3 regions of the Bacillus sp. AK128 genome follow, and region 3 is predicted to be linked to each of the others. Evidence: riboswitches for the same ligand, from Rfam matches in the RefSeq annotation. Region 3 holds a riboswitch; each other region holds the start of a gene.
What was found. A riboswitch is a leader RNA that binds a small molecule or an ion and turns the genes downstream of it on or off. The one in region 3 is predicted to bind S-adenosylmethionine.
Positions count from the first base shown of each region.

Region 1 (4,274 bases), 1.9 Mb from region 3:
AGAAGCTTCAAGAAATTCTCGGGGGACAGTATGGTGAAATTTCTGTTATGATGCAATACTTATTTCAAGGTTTCAACGGTCGTGCTGATGCAAAATATCGTGATCTATTATTAGATATTGGTGCAGAGGAAATGGCGCATGTTGAAATGCTTGCAACGATGATTGCACGTCTTTTAGATGGGGCTCCGTTAGAGGATCAACAAGCTGCTTATAATAATAATCCAGCAGTGGCTGCAATTATGGGCGGAATGAACCCACAACATGCTATTGTCTCTGGATTAGGTGCAATGCCAGTTGATAGTGTTGGGAATAGATGGACTGCTGCATATATTGGTGCAAGTGGAAATCTTTTAGCTGATTTTAGAGCAAACTTGACATCTGAATCTCAAGGGCGTCTTCAAGCTGTAAGATTATATGAGATAGCTGAGGATCCTGGTGTAAAGGATATGCTTTCTTTCCTAATTGCTCGTGATACTGCGCACCAAAATATATGGAAGGCAGCGATTGCTGAGCTTGAAGCACGTGAAGGTGATATTGTTGTCCCAACAACCTTCCCGCGTGAGCTTGAAAAGCAAGCTGTATCCTATGACTTTTACAATCTATCACGCGGAGAAGCAAGCAGTAAAGGTAGATTTGCCCAAGGACCAGCTCCTGATGGTCGTGGCGTGTTTAATTATGTATCACAACCAGTTCCTTTTGGACCAAAGGCTAGTTTAACCCCTGCGCCACTTTATGTTCATGATACTTTACCGCATCCACTTCCGCCAAACCTTATGTAAGTAAATGAAAGGCTGCAGCTCATTGTTGCAGTCTTTTTTTAGTGATAAAATAAAAGAATGATAGTCATCTATTTTCTAGAAAGCCGTGATCCAGTGAAAAAATTACTCCCATTTTTTGAAACACTTTTAATTGCATGTATTGGTGGTCTACTGTTTACTTTTCTACAGCTACCTTTAGCCTGGATGCTCGGTTCCCTGCTGGCTGTAGTTATTTGGAAGCTCTTGCTTAAGCGGGAGATAAAAAGTCTACCAGTAACTAGAAATGGTGCTTTAGTAGTCATTGGTTACATGCTTGGGATTGCATTTACATATGATACGCTTTTACAAATGTTAAAAATGTTACCTGCAATGCTGACAACAACCATCTTATTGATTGGTTTTTCTCTCTTAGTCTCTATATTTATTTCAAGATTTATTGGAATCAACTTTAAGACTGCTTTTATCGGAATGATGCCTGGAGGATTTTCACAAATGGTGTTATTAGGCGAAGAAATTGATGATGTGGATGTCACAAGTGTTACTCTTTTTCAGTTAATACGTCTTCTTTCAGTAATCTACCTAGTACCAGCCATTGTTCGAATTGATTGGTTTAGTGGACCACTTACCACTCTAAACACTGTGGAATCTTCAATAAAAACGAGTACTGTAATGGAAATAACACTCTTTATAGCTGTAACAGGACTATCATCGCTCCTTGCCGTGAAAGGGAGACTTCCTACACCTTACTTAGTAGGTCCTATTATTGGTTGTGCTGTTTTAGTCGTTTTTGGTTTAACTCCATTTCCAATTCCAGAGTTATTACTTATTGCTGCTCAAATCTTCCTAGGAATTCATATTGGAAAAATGGTTGATCCTAATAAGTTGAAAAACTGGAAACGGTTTGGTACAGGAGCTATTATATCCTGTTTAATCTTACTCCTTTCTACCGTGTTAATTGCAGGCTTATTACAGTGGGTGTATCCAATCTCACTTGGCACAGCCTTTTTAAGTACCGCTCCAGGTGGCATAGCCGAAATGGGACTAACTGCAAAAGCGATTGGAGCAGATTTATCAATTGTAACTGGTTTCCAGCTATTTCGTATCTTCTTTATTCTATTTTTAGTTCCGCCTTTAGTGGCATGGGTCTTTCGAAAACAACATACACTTGGAAAATAATTGACACCTTACCATTAAAGTCAACTGCCGTTTTTTCTGAAAACATGCTAGTATGATAACGGCAGGAGGGGACTAATCATGATTATTGACTTCATACAAGCTAAGTCAAAAAAAGAAAATACAAGGTCTATGTTAGAAGAACAGGCCATTCAACTACTGATAATAAAGACGGAGATTACATTCTGGATTCATATGCTTTCTTATTTAACCCATTCATTGGGTTATGCAATCCAACATGAAAAAAACAAGCGGGAACTAAAGCTCCTTCAAAAGGAATATCATGTTCTCCAAGATCTTACAGAAAAGATGCTTGTCTTTAATGGATTTAATGAGAATGAATCCACAGAAGAAGGCATTCAATTCTATTTAACATATGAAGAAATGATTATCCTAGAAGGACAATTAGAGTTGTTCAGGGATATTTGTGAACATAAACAAGATAGGGAGTATATGGAGATTACAGAAAAGTACCTGCAAACATTTTATCAAGTGCTTGAAGGTCAAGCAGAGATTGTTGATGGAATGACAAATCTTATGATCAAGCTTGCATTAGATAAACAATAAGCTTTTTGAATTGACAGATATTTTCATATACGATAAATTTAATATATAAAATTAAATAGCAAAATATTTTACTTATCAAGAGTGGGGGAGGAACTTGGTCCTAAGAACCCACGGCAACCATTTATTAATATTTAATAAAACGGTGCCAAATCCAACAGACTTTTGGTCTGGCAGATAAGAAAGAGTATAGTTTAATATGTACACAAACCTCTTTCTATATATCGAAAGGGGTTTTTTTATTTTATTACTATAAATAAAGAAGTGCTAGGGGGAGAATAGTTGGAAAACAGAGGAAATACCGATACAAATTTTGAGGATATACTCCAACAAGCAAGAAAACTTGCAGCTATTTTTGATAACAGAGCTGGTCAAATGGATGAGGGGGACTGCCTTCTTGCTAATCTTGAGGATTTAAAAAAAGAAAACTTTTTGGCGCTCACAGTACCTCAAAAATATGGAGGTACTGGTTTAAATCTATATCAATTCCTTCAAATTCAAGAAATATTAGCCCAAGGTGATGGAGCAACTGCCTTATCAATTGGTTGGCATTTAGGTTGCATTCTAGAAAATGCAGAAAGTCATTCTTGGAATGAATTAATGTTTGAAAAGCTTTGTCGACTAATCGTACAGTCTAAGGCATTATTCAATGTTGCGGCTACTGAAAGGGCGACAGGAAGTCCTTCTAGGGGAGGACTGCCTACTACTACTGCAACTAAAGACGGTAATCAGTGGGTTATTAACGGGGAGAAAGCTTTTACTTCAATGGCAATTGCACTTGATTATTCCATTGTAACTGCTCAAATCGAGCAAACCGGACAGCGTGGAATGTTTCTAATTGATCACCGGTTAGAAGGTGTCTCAATCGAAGAAACTTGGGATAGTATTTCCATGAAGGGTACAAAAAGTGATGATTTAATTTTAAGTAATGTTCGAATTGAGGAAGATTCACTTATAAGTCAGGAGGGTGGTACCAACCTGCCAAAAGGTTGGTATCTGCAGATTCCTACCGTATACTTAGGTATTGCAACAGCGGCAAGAGATTATGCTGTTTCATTTGCAAGAGAGTATCAACCCAATACATTACCTGGTCCTATTGCTGAAGTGCCTGAGGTCCAACGAAAGGTTGGCGAAATGGAGTTGGAGTTATTTAAGGCAAGAGAACTGATTTATTCGGTTGCGCTAAAATGGGTTAATGATCCCGAGGGTAGGGCGTCATTAGCTCATGAACTGGCTGCTGTTAAACATATTGCTACCAATAGCGCTAATTCTATAGTTGATTTAGCAATGAGGATTGTGGGAGCTAGAAGCTTGTCAGAAAAGAATCCATTACAACGATATTTTCGAGATGTTCGTGCAGGTTTACACAATCCACCTGCAGACGATGCAATTGTTTATATGCTGGGGAAAAGAAGGATATCAATTGAAAAATAGATCGTAAATAAAAAAATCAGGAGAGAGCTCTCCTGATTTTTGTTTATTGCATTCCAGTTTTAACTGCTGATGCCACTTGCACGGTACGTTTTGCTTGGTGTTTAACCGCATCTTCAACATTTTCAACCATCTTACCTTCTTGGTTAATGGTAACTGATGTTCCATAAGGGTTTCCACCAGCAGCAAAGAGTGATGGGTCTGTATAACCTGGTGCGGCAATAATAGCACCCCAGTGGTACATAGATGTGTAAATGGAAAGAATAGTTGCTTCTTGACCGCCATGTGGGTTAGCTGCAGATGTCATTGCACTTACCACCTTATTAGCAAGTTTGCCATTAAACCATA
Region 1 is NZ_CP096379.1:2,658,850-2,663,123, reverse strand. It holds gene M1D60_RS13220 (manganese catalase family protein) at 1-779, shown strand, start outside; gene M1D60_RS13215 (AbrB family transcriptional regulator) at 873-1,934, shown strand; gene M1D60_RS13210 (hypothetical protein) at 2,013-2,498, shown strand; SAM riboswitch class I at 2,568-2,679, shown strand; gene M1D60_RS13205 (acyl-CoA dehydrogenase family protein) at 2,778-3,929, shown strand; gene wrbA (NAD(P)H:quinone oxidoreductase) at 3,973-4,274, opposite strand, start outside.
Region 1: another riboswitch for S-adenosylmethionine. It lies ahead of M1D60_RS13205 (acyl-CoA dehydrogenase family protein); the one in region 3 lies ahead of M1D60_RS03265 (methionine ABC transporter ATP-binding protein).

Region 2 (4,274 bases), 2.3 Mb from region 3:
AAAGGCTGGAAAGGAATATTTAACTCTGTAAGTTTTTCAACTAAAAAATCCCTAGCGAAAACAGTGTCTGCTTTTTTCGCAGCCTGTAAGTCTGTTATGGAATCTCCAATAACAATGATATGATCCTCAGTACTCGCTAATTTTTTGATTATAGATGGCTTACAGCAACCACATCCATTTTCACAGGAATCATCACAACTGTTGGGCCATAATATTTTAATCGTATCATTTGAAAAATCAGAGCTGTTGCAGTAAATAAATACCTTACTTATGTATCCTTCAAGTAATGGATACACAAAGAAATCGATTCCTCCACTAACAATATAAAGGTCAATATCCTCATCCTGTGTAAATTTTACAAATTCAGCAAACCCTTCTCGAATGATTGCAGTATCCTTCAAATAAGTAATAATTTCTTCCTTTAAAGTTGAAGGAAGTAGTTCGAACAATCTCCCAACACCCTCTTGAATGGTAATCTCCTGTCCAAGAATCTGATCTTTAATTCCATTCCATTCCGGTGGTGCAAACTGCTTCATTAAAGAAATAATATTATCTGTTTCCGTAATAGTTCCATCAAAGTCACAAAAAATAGTTCGTTTCATTATCCTCTCCCCCTTATGAACCCCATAGAGAGATTGCCTTGTGTAAGTATTCATCCTGAAGGGCAGCATCCTTTAAGGATTGACCTTGTAACGTCGCCTCAATCGCAGCTCTGAAAGCTTTTCCTCCACCAATTGCTCCATCTGGATGTCCGTGAACACCACCACCAGCATTAATGACGGAGTCTAACCCGAAATCCTCATACAAGGAAGGAACAAGTCCAGGATGAATGCCTGCTGAAGGAACAGGAAAAGGCTTCTTAAATTGATCTTCCCTAGTTAGCTCTGTCGCGATCCCAAGTGCTTCTTCTCTTCTTAATGCAACACTTCCGTATGGTGACGGAAATAGAGAGAAATCTGCTCCTGCATATCGTAACAGTTTACCAAGTAATAACGGATTTTGAATCCCATAAAATTCAGATGGAGTGAACGCGCCACTTACGGCTGGATGAGCCATGATCGGTATACCAATTTGTTTATCCTCTGCCAAGGCTTGTAAAACATCAAGACCGTAAGCAAACACATTAAATAATAAACAATCTGCTCCAAGTTCTTTAGCTCGTCTTGCTTTTTCTACTAATTCAAACGTCCGTCCCGAAAGGTTTACAGCATAAAGAGCTTTATGACCTGTTTTTTCATATACCTCGTTAATGACATCTCTTCCAGTTGTAATCCGCTTCTCAAACGGTGTTAATGGATTTTCAAATAATATTTCATCATCCTTAACTAAATCAACACCACCTAAGAGCTGTTCTCTCAGTTGATCTTTTAAATAGGTGAGATCCCTTCCGATTACTCCTTTAAAAATACTCATTAATAATGGACGATCATATACATCTAATTTAGCTCGGATTCCATCAATCCCAAACACGGGACCTGGGAGAGAACCCTTCACTTCACTTGGAAATTCTAGGTCTACTAGCTTCACTTCACCATCAAGTGATAACTTACCAAACACAGTCGTTAAAATAGCCGGAAGGTCATGAGAAAAATTTTCAATGGGATAGGCCACTTTTACATGACCTCGTTTTACCTGTTTACCAAGGTATTCGTTAACACGAGTATCAGCTTCTAACTCCTCAACTGATAAAACCTCACCCTTATGCTTTTTTAATTGCTCCTGCTCTAACTGCGGCAGGTCCGTCCATGAGCCAATCGTCAAGCCTAACGCAATTCCTTCACCTTTTTTGTGTAAATCCCCTTTTGCATCATGTATCAAATATGTAGCTACAACACTTGCCAAACTAAACACCTCTTTACTCGATTAATTCTTAAGCTTTAGCGTATTTACTTAGCTTCTCATAACCTTTATAAATTAAACTAGTTGTTTGAAACACAAAAAAACCTCTTCCTAAGAAGAGGTTACATACTAAATAACTTCTCCTTATCTCTCAGCAAAATGCTGCAAGAATTAGCACCGTGCTTTAGATTAATTCTAAAGTCGGTTGCCGGGCTTCATCGGGCTGGTCCCTCCGCCTACTCTTGATAAGTTTTATAAACGACAACTACCATTATTTTAACGCTTTAAGTATCAATTTCAAATTACTATGGATTATGACAGTATCTATTTCAATTGTCAAGATATGATTCCGTTGTTAAATCAGCCATATTAAAATATATTTAGTTTTTTGATGCGTGATACCGCCTCTAGTAAACGGTCTTCATCGGTAAGTAAACCGACTCTTACATAACCCTCACCGTATTCTCCAAAACCAACACCAGGAGCAACTACTACATGGGCTTTCTCTAATAAATAATCAGAAAAGCTTACAGATGTAAAGCCTTCTGGTACTGGCAGCCATGCAAAAAATGAGCCTGGTGGTGCTTCTACCTTCCAACCTATGTGATTGAGAGCATCAATAAATGTGTTTCGTCTCGATTCATATTTTTGTACAAGTTCTTCTACACATTCCTGTGAAGATAAAAGAGCGGTTGCGGCAGCCTCTTGAATCGCTCCAAACAGGCTAACATACATATGGTCCTGAAGAAGGTTGATCGCTTCAATCACACTTTCATTTCCAACCGCAAATCCGACTCTCCAGCCCGCCATATTATATGTTTTAGAAAGAGTATATATTTCAATTCCCGTCTCTATTGCTCCTTCAACCTGTAAAAAGCTAATCGGCTTCTTCTCATCAAACCCAATTGCCCCATATGCAAAATCATGAACGACACAAATATTGTGCTGGTTTGCTAATTGAACCGTTTCCTCAAAAAATTCCTTTGTTGCAACAGCACCAGTTGGGTTATTAGGATAATTCAAGAACATTAACTTTGCCTGTTCTAAAATCGCTGGGTTAAGCTCACTATAGTTTGGTAGAAACTGATTTTCTACTTTAAGAGGCATTAATTCCATTCGTGCCTTTGCCAACTCCACTCCAGACCAATAATCTGGATATCCTGGGTCTGGTACTAAGGCAACGTCACCCTCATTCAACAAACACTGAGGAACTTCAACAAGACCAGCCTTTCCACCAAATAAAATAGCTACCTGTTTTTCCGGGTCTAAAGTAACGCCGTACTCGCGCTCATAATAAGTTACAATTGCTTCCTTTAGAAATTTTTGCCCTCTAAACTGTGAATATTTATGGTGAGCAGGATTCGTAACTGCTTCTTGCATGGATTTCACTATATGTGCTGAGGTCGGTTGATCTGGATTACCTTGCCCCAAGTTAATTACATCATGGCCTTGCTCCACTACTTTATTAACCTTACCAACAAGCGTAGCAAAGAATTGAGTAGGTAATTTTTTTAGAATGTCAGATTGTTCGAACGTTCTCATGGTAATCTCCTTTATGTAACGTAATATGTTAATCTTAACTTATCATTATTCAAAAATGAAATTCATTTAAATTTAGGCTCTGTATAGATTGTTGTTGGTTTTCGTTGCAGGAATCTCGCGTCCTTCTACTTTAATCAACAGTACAAAAAATCAACAATGTTCTTTAACAGCCAAATCTAAAAATATATATTGAAATTACAGTGAAAAATATTATATTGTTAGTGACAATATGTAAAGTAATTTTTTTAAGGAGTAGATGTCTTTTGAATCTAAAAATAAGCTGCATCCAATTTGATATTGCATTTGGAAATCCTGAATTGAATTTTAAACATATGAGGGAGAAAATTGAAGAAGCGGTTCTGGATTCACCAGACATCATTGTCCTACCAGAGCTTTGGACTACAGGATATGACCTTACTAGATTAGACGAGATTGCCGATCATGACGGACAAACCACTCTTTCATTTTTAAGTGAACTCGCCAAAGACAAGAATGTTCACATCGTGGGTGGCTCAATTGCTAAAAGGACGCATCAAGGCGTTTATAATACGATGTTCATTGTTAATAATCAAGGTGACCTCGTCAATGAATATAGTAAATTACACCTGTTTAAATTGATGGATGAACATCATTATTTACAAGCAGGAAACGACGAAGGGTTGTTTAAGCTTCAAGACATTACCTGCGCGGGCTTTATTTGCTACGATATTCGTTTTCCTGAATGGATTCGTAAACATACATCAAAAGGAGCAGAAGTCGTCTTTGTTGTTGCAGAATGGCCTTTCCCTCGTCTCGCTCATTGGCGCTCTTTATTAATCAGTCGTGCTATTGAGAATCAGTGCTACGTAGTTGCTTGCAACCGCGCTGGGAAGGATCCTAAAAATGAGTTTGTT
Region 2 is NZ_CP096379.1:3,123,832-3,128,105, forward strand. It holds gene M1D60_RS15660 (2-hydroxy-3-keto-5-methylthiopentenyl-1-phosphate phosphatase) at 1-602, opposite strand, end outside; gene mtnW (2,3-diketo-5-methylthiopentyl-1-phosphate enolase) at 616-1,842, opposite strand; SAM riboswitch class I at 1,981-2,091, opposite strand; gene M1D60_RS15670 (aminotransferase class I/II-fold pyridoxal phosphate-dependent enzyme) at 2,209-3,381, opposite strand; gene M1D60_RS15675 (carbon-nitrogen family hydrolase) at 3,582-4,274, shown strand, end outside.
Region 2: another riboswitch for S-adenosylmethionine. It lies ahead of mtnW (2,3-diketo-5-methylthiopentyl-1-phosphate enolase); the one in region 3 lies ahead of M1D60_RS03265 (methionine ABC transporter ATP-binding protein).

Region 3 (4,274 bases):
AAGATGGGTATGGAGAGAAAGAAGCTCTAGTTTATATTGATGGAACAACGAAGGAAAGTTTAACTTTCTCAGACTTGAAGAGAAGAACCGATGAATGGGCCCACTTGCTCAAGGCGCAGGGAGTAAAAAAAGGAGACCGCGTTTTCACATTCTTACCGAAAAATCCAGAGGGCTATATTGCTGTCCTAGCTGTCATAAAGGTAGGAGCGATTGTAGGACCATTGTTTGAAGCGTTCATGGAAGATGCGGTTTATGACAGGATGTATGACTGTGAGGCATCTGTTCTTTTAACAAATGCTGAGTTACTTGAACGAGTTCCAGTTGAAAAGCTTCCGGAGTTACGTTCCATTTATATAACAGATGATTTGGACCATCCGATTGCAAAATCCATCCCAAGATTGCTGGCTAATTCCTCTTTTGAAGGAGAGGCAGTGGAATGGCTAGGTCTAAATGATGGCATGATTATTCACTACACGTCGGGCTCAACAGGAAAACCTAAAGGTGTTTTACATGCTCATCGGGTCATGATTCAGCAGTATCAAACGGGGAAATGGGTGTTAGATCTACAGGAAGATGATGTGTACTGGTGTACGGCCCATCCCGGCTGGGTAACAGGGAGCTCTTATGGGATCTTTGCTCCATGGTTAAATCGTACAACCATTGTGGTTCATGGTGGGCGTTTTAAAGCGGAAGAGTGGTTCCAAGCAATTGAGGATACTGGTGTCACAGTTTGGTACAGTGCTCCTACAGCATTTCGTTTATTAATGAATGATACCGATCGAATTAAGGATTATAATCTTTCTTCATTAAGACACGTTCTAAGCGTAGGAGAGCCTCTAAATCCAGAGGTCATTACATGGGGACAAGAAGCGTTTGGGGTAAGAATTCACGATACTTGGTGGATGACAGAGACAGGTGCTCAGCTGATTGTAAACTTACCAACTGCTGTGATTAAGCCTGGATCTATGGGAAGACCTCTACCAGGGATTACGGCAGGTATTATTGATTTAGAAGGTAATGAGGTGAAGCGAGGAGAGTTTGGACTTCTTGCCATTAAGAAGGGCTGGCCTTCCATGATGAAGGAGATTTGGAAGAATGAAGAAAAGTACCATTCATACTTTATAAACGATTGGTATGTTTCAGGTGACCTAGCTCGAATGGATGAGGATGGCTATGTATTTTTCCAAGGTAGAAATGATGATATGATCAATTCTTCTGGAGAAAGAATTGGACCATTTGAAGTGGAGAGCAAGTTAATTGAGCATCCTGCCGTTGTAGAAGCAGCCGTTATTGGAAAACCAGATCAACTCCGTGGTGAAATTGTAAAGGCATTTATCGTGTTAACAGATGGGTATGAAGAATCAGCTGAGCTATTGAAAGATATTCAGACATTTGTTCGATTTAAACTTGCTGCTCATGCGATGCCAAGAGAAATAGAAGTAATAGAGGAACTCCCTAAAACGCCAATTAGCGGGAAAATTCTCCGTCGAATACTGAAGTCGCAGGAAATTGAAAAACTAAATGTAAGTGTATGATTTATCTGTGAACAAAATGATTGACGCATAATTTTTATCATGCTAAAATCTCTTTCATAATCAAAAATTCTAAGAGAGTCTGACAGGCTTCGACAATAGATGGTTAGTGAATGAATAAAAATTTATACAACTCTTATCCAGAGTGGTGGAGGGACTAGGCCCTATGAAACCCGGCAACCGTCAACTTAACTGTTGAAATGGTGCCAATTCCTGCAAAGCTTAAGTATTTGCTTTGGGAGATGAGAGAAAGGAAACTTGATCTGTTCCTTTCTGCTTATCTGCAGGAAGGTTTTTTTATTGGCCATCAATACTTATAAATTAAATTCATCTGATCAAAGCTAACACTATATCTATTGAATGAATTCAGAGTAAATGGGTAGGACAACTCAGATATGAAAGAGGTGAGTAGCATGATTACGTTAAAGGATGTTAAAAAGGTTTTTTCATCGAAGAGTGGACCGGTCACTGCAGTAAATGGGATTAATCTTGACATTAATCAAGGGGAAATCTTTGGGGTGATTGGCTATAGTGGCGCAGGTAAAAGTACACTTATCCGAATGTTTAATCAGTTGGAAAAGCCAACAGAAGGATCTGTTATAGTCGCTGGGCGAGATATGGCAAAGATTCAAGGACGAGAATTAAGGAAAGCTCGCCAGGAAACGGGTATGATCTTTCAGCATTTTAATTTACTTTGGTCCCGAACGGTCCGAGATAATATAGCCTTTCCTCTTGAAATTTCGGGTGTTCGAAAAAGTGAGCAACGAAAACGTGTAGAGGAATTAATTGAGCTAGTAGGACTAAAAGGCAGAGAGGATGCCTATCCTTCAGAGCTAAGTGGTGGGCAAAAACAACGAGTAGGTATTGCTCGAGCTTTAGCTAATAATCCAAAGGTACTTTTGTGTGATGAAGCAACATCTGCCCTTGATCCACAAACAACCGATTCCATTCTTGATTTGCTTGTGGATATCAATGAGCGACTTGGTTTGACGATTATTCTGATTACTCATGAAATGCATGTGATCAGGAAAATTTGTCACCGTGTTGCTGTTATGGAAAATGGTCAGGTTGTTGAACAAGGTGATGTGCTCTCGGTGTTCAAAAATCCTCAAGAGGAAATAACAAGACGATTTGTTGGTCAGTTAACAGAACCTGAGGAAACGCATGAAACTGCTGAGCATCTACTCGAAAAATATCCAAATGGAAAAGTGATTCAATTAACGTTTGTTGGAGAAGAAACCGAACAACCTTTAATCACCAACGTCATTAGGAATTTTTCGATTACAGTTAATATCCTTCAAGGTAAAATTGCTCATCTTCAAACCGGTTCATACGGTACATTATTTGTTCATGTTGATGGCACGGATGAAGAGATTGAGAAGGTCATTCAATATATTCGAGATCAAGCCGTTGATGTGGAGGTGATTTCGAATGATTGAACAGCTATTTCCAAATGTTAACTGGGATCGAATGCTAGAAGCAACACTAGAAACCCTTTATATGACGGCTATATCTGTGCTCGCAACATTTATATTGGGAATTATACTTGGATTGTTATTATTCCTAACTGCTAAGGGAAATCTATGGGAGAATGCAGCTGTCAATTCAATCGTCGCAGCATTCGTAAATATTTTTAGATCAATACCCTTTATCATTCTAATTATATTATTAATTCCATTTGCGAAATTTATTGTGGGCACAATGCTTGGTTCCAATGCAGCATTACCTGCACTCATTATTGGGGCAGCCCCTTTCTATGGAAGAATGGTAGAAATTGCCCTTCGCGAAATTAATAAGGGTGTGATTGAAGCTTCAAGAGCAATGGGTGCAACAACATGGACGATTATTTGGAAGGTTTTATTACCAGAGTCTATGCCAGCTCTAGTTTCTGGAATTACCGTAACGGCCATTGCATTAGTAGGGTACACAGCCATGGCAGGTGTCGTAGGCGCAGGCGGACTTGGGAATTTAGCATTTTTAGAGGGCTTCCAACGTTCCCAAGGTGATGTCACGTTCATGTCCACGGTCATTATTTTAGTGATTGTATTCATTATTCAATTCATTGGAGATCGAGTAACTTCAATGCTTGATAAACGATAAAACATACAAAAAGGAGAAGATTATAACATGAAAAAGATTTTAGGGTTTATTCTATTTGCTTTAGTACTAACACTCGCTGCTTGTGGTACAGGTGGTCAAGAAGAAGAAACAACACAAGGTGCAGATGCAACTGAAGAAAACACAGAAGCTACTGAGAATACAGAAGTAAAGGAATTGGTAGTTGGGGCTTCAAACGTTCCTCACGCTGTTATTTTAGAACAAGCAAAGCCAATTCTTGCTGAACAAGGTATCGAGTTAGAAATCATTCCATTCCAGGACTATGTATTACCAAACAAGGCACTTGCTGATGAAGAGATTGATGCGAACTACTTCCAACACATTCCTTACTTAGAGCTTCAAATGTCTGAAAATGATAACTACGATTTTGTAAATGCTGGTGGAATCCACATTGAGCCAATTGGAGTTTACTCTAAAAAGCACAAAAGCTTAGAAGATTTACCTGAAGGTGCTACGATTATCATGAGTAATGCAGTAGCTGACCACGGACGTATTTTAACTATGCTTCAAGACAAAGGATTAATTACGTTAAAAGAAGGTATTGATACAACAGCTGCTACTGTAGATGATATTGTAGAAAACCCAAAGAACATTGAATTCCAAGCTGATGTTGAAGCTGGTCTT
Region 3 is NZ_CP096379.1:729,222-733,495, forward strand. It holds gene acsA (acetate--CoA ligase) at 1-1,535, shown strand, start outside; SAM riboswitch class I at 1,666-1,781, shown strand; gene M1D60_RS03265 (methionine ABC transporter ATP-binding protein) at 1,946-2,971, shown strand; gene M1D60_RS03270 (methionine ABC transporter permease) at 2,964-3,632, shown strand; gene M1D60_RS03275 (MetQ/NlpA family ABC transporter substrate-binding protein) at 3,660-4,274, shown strand, end outside.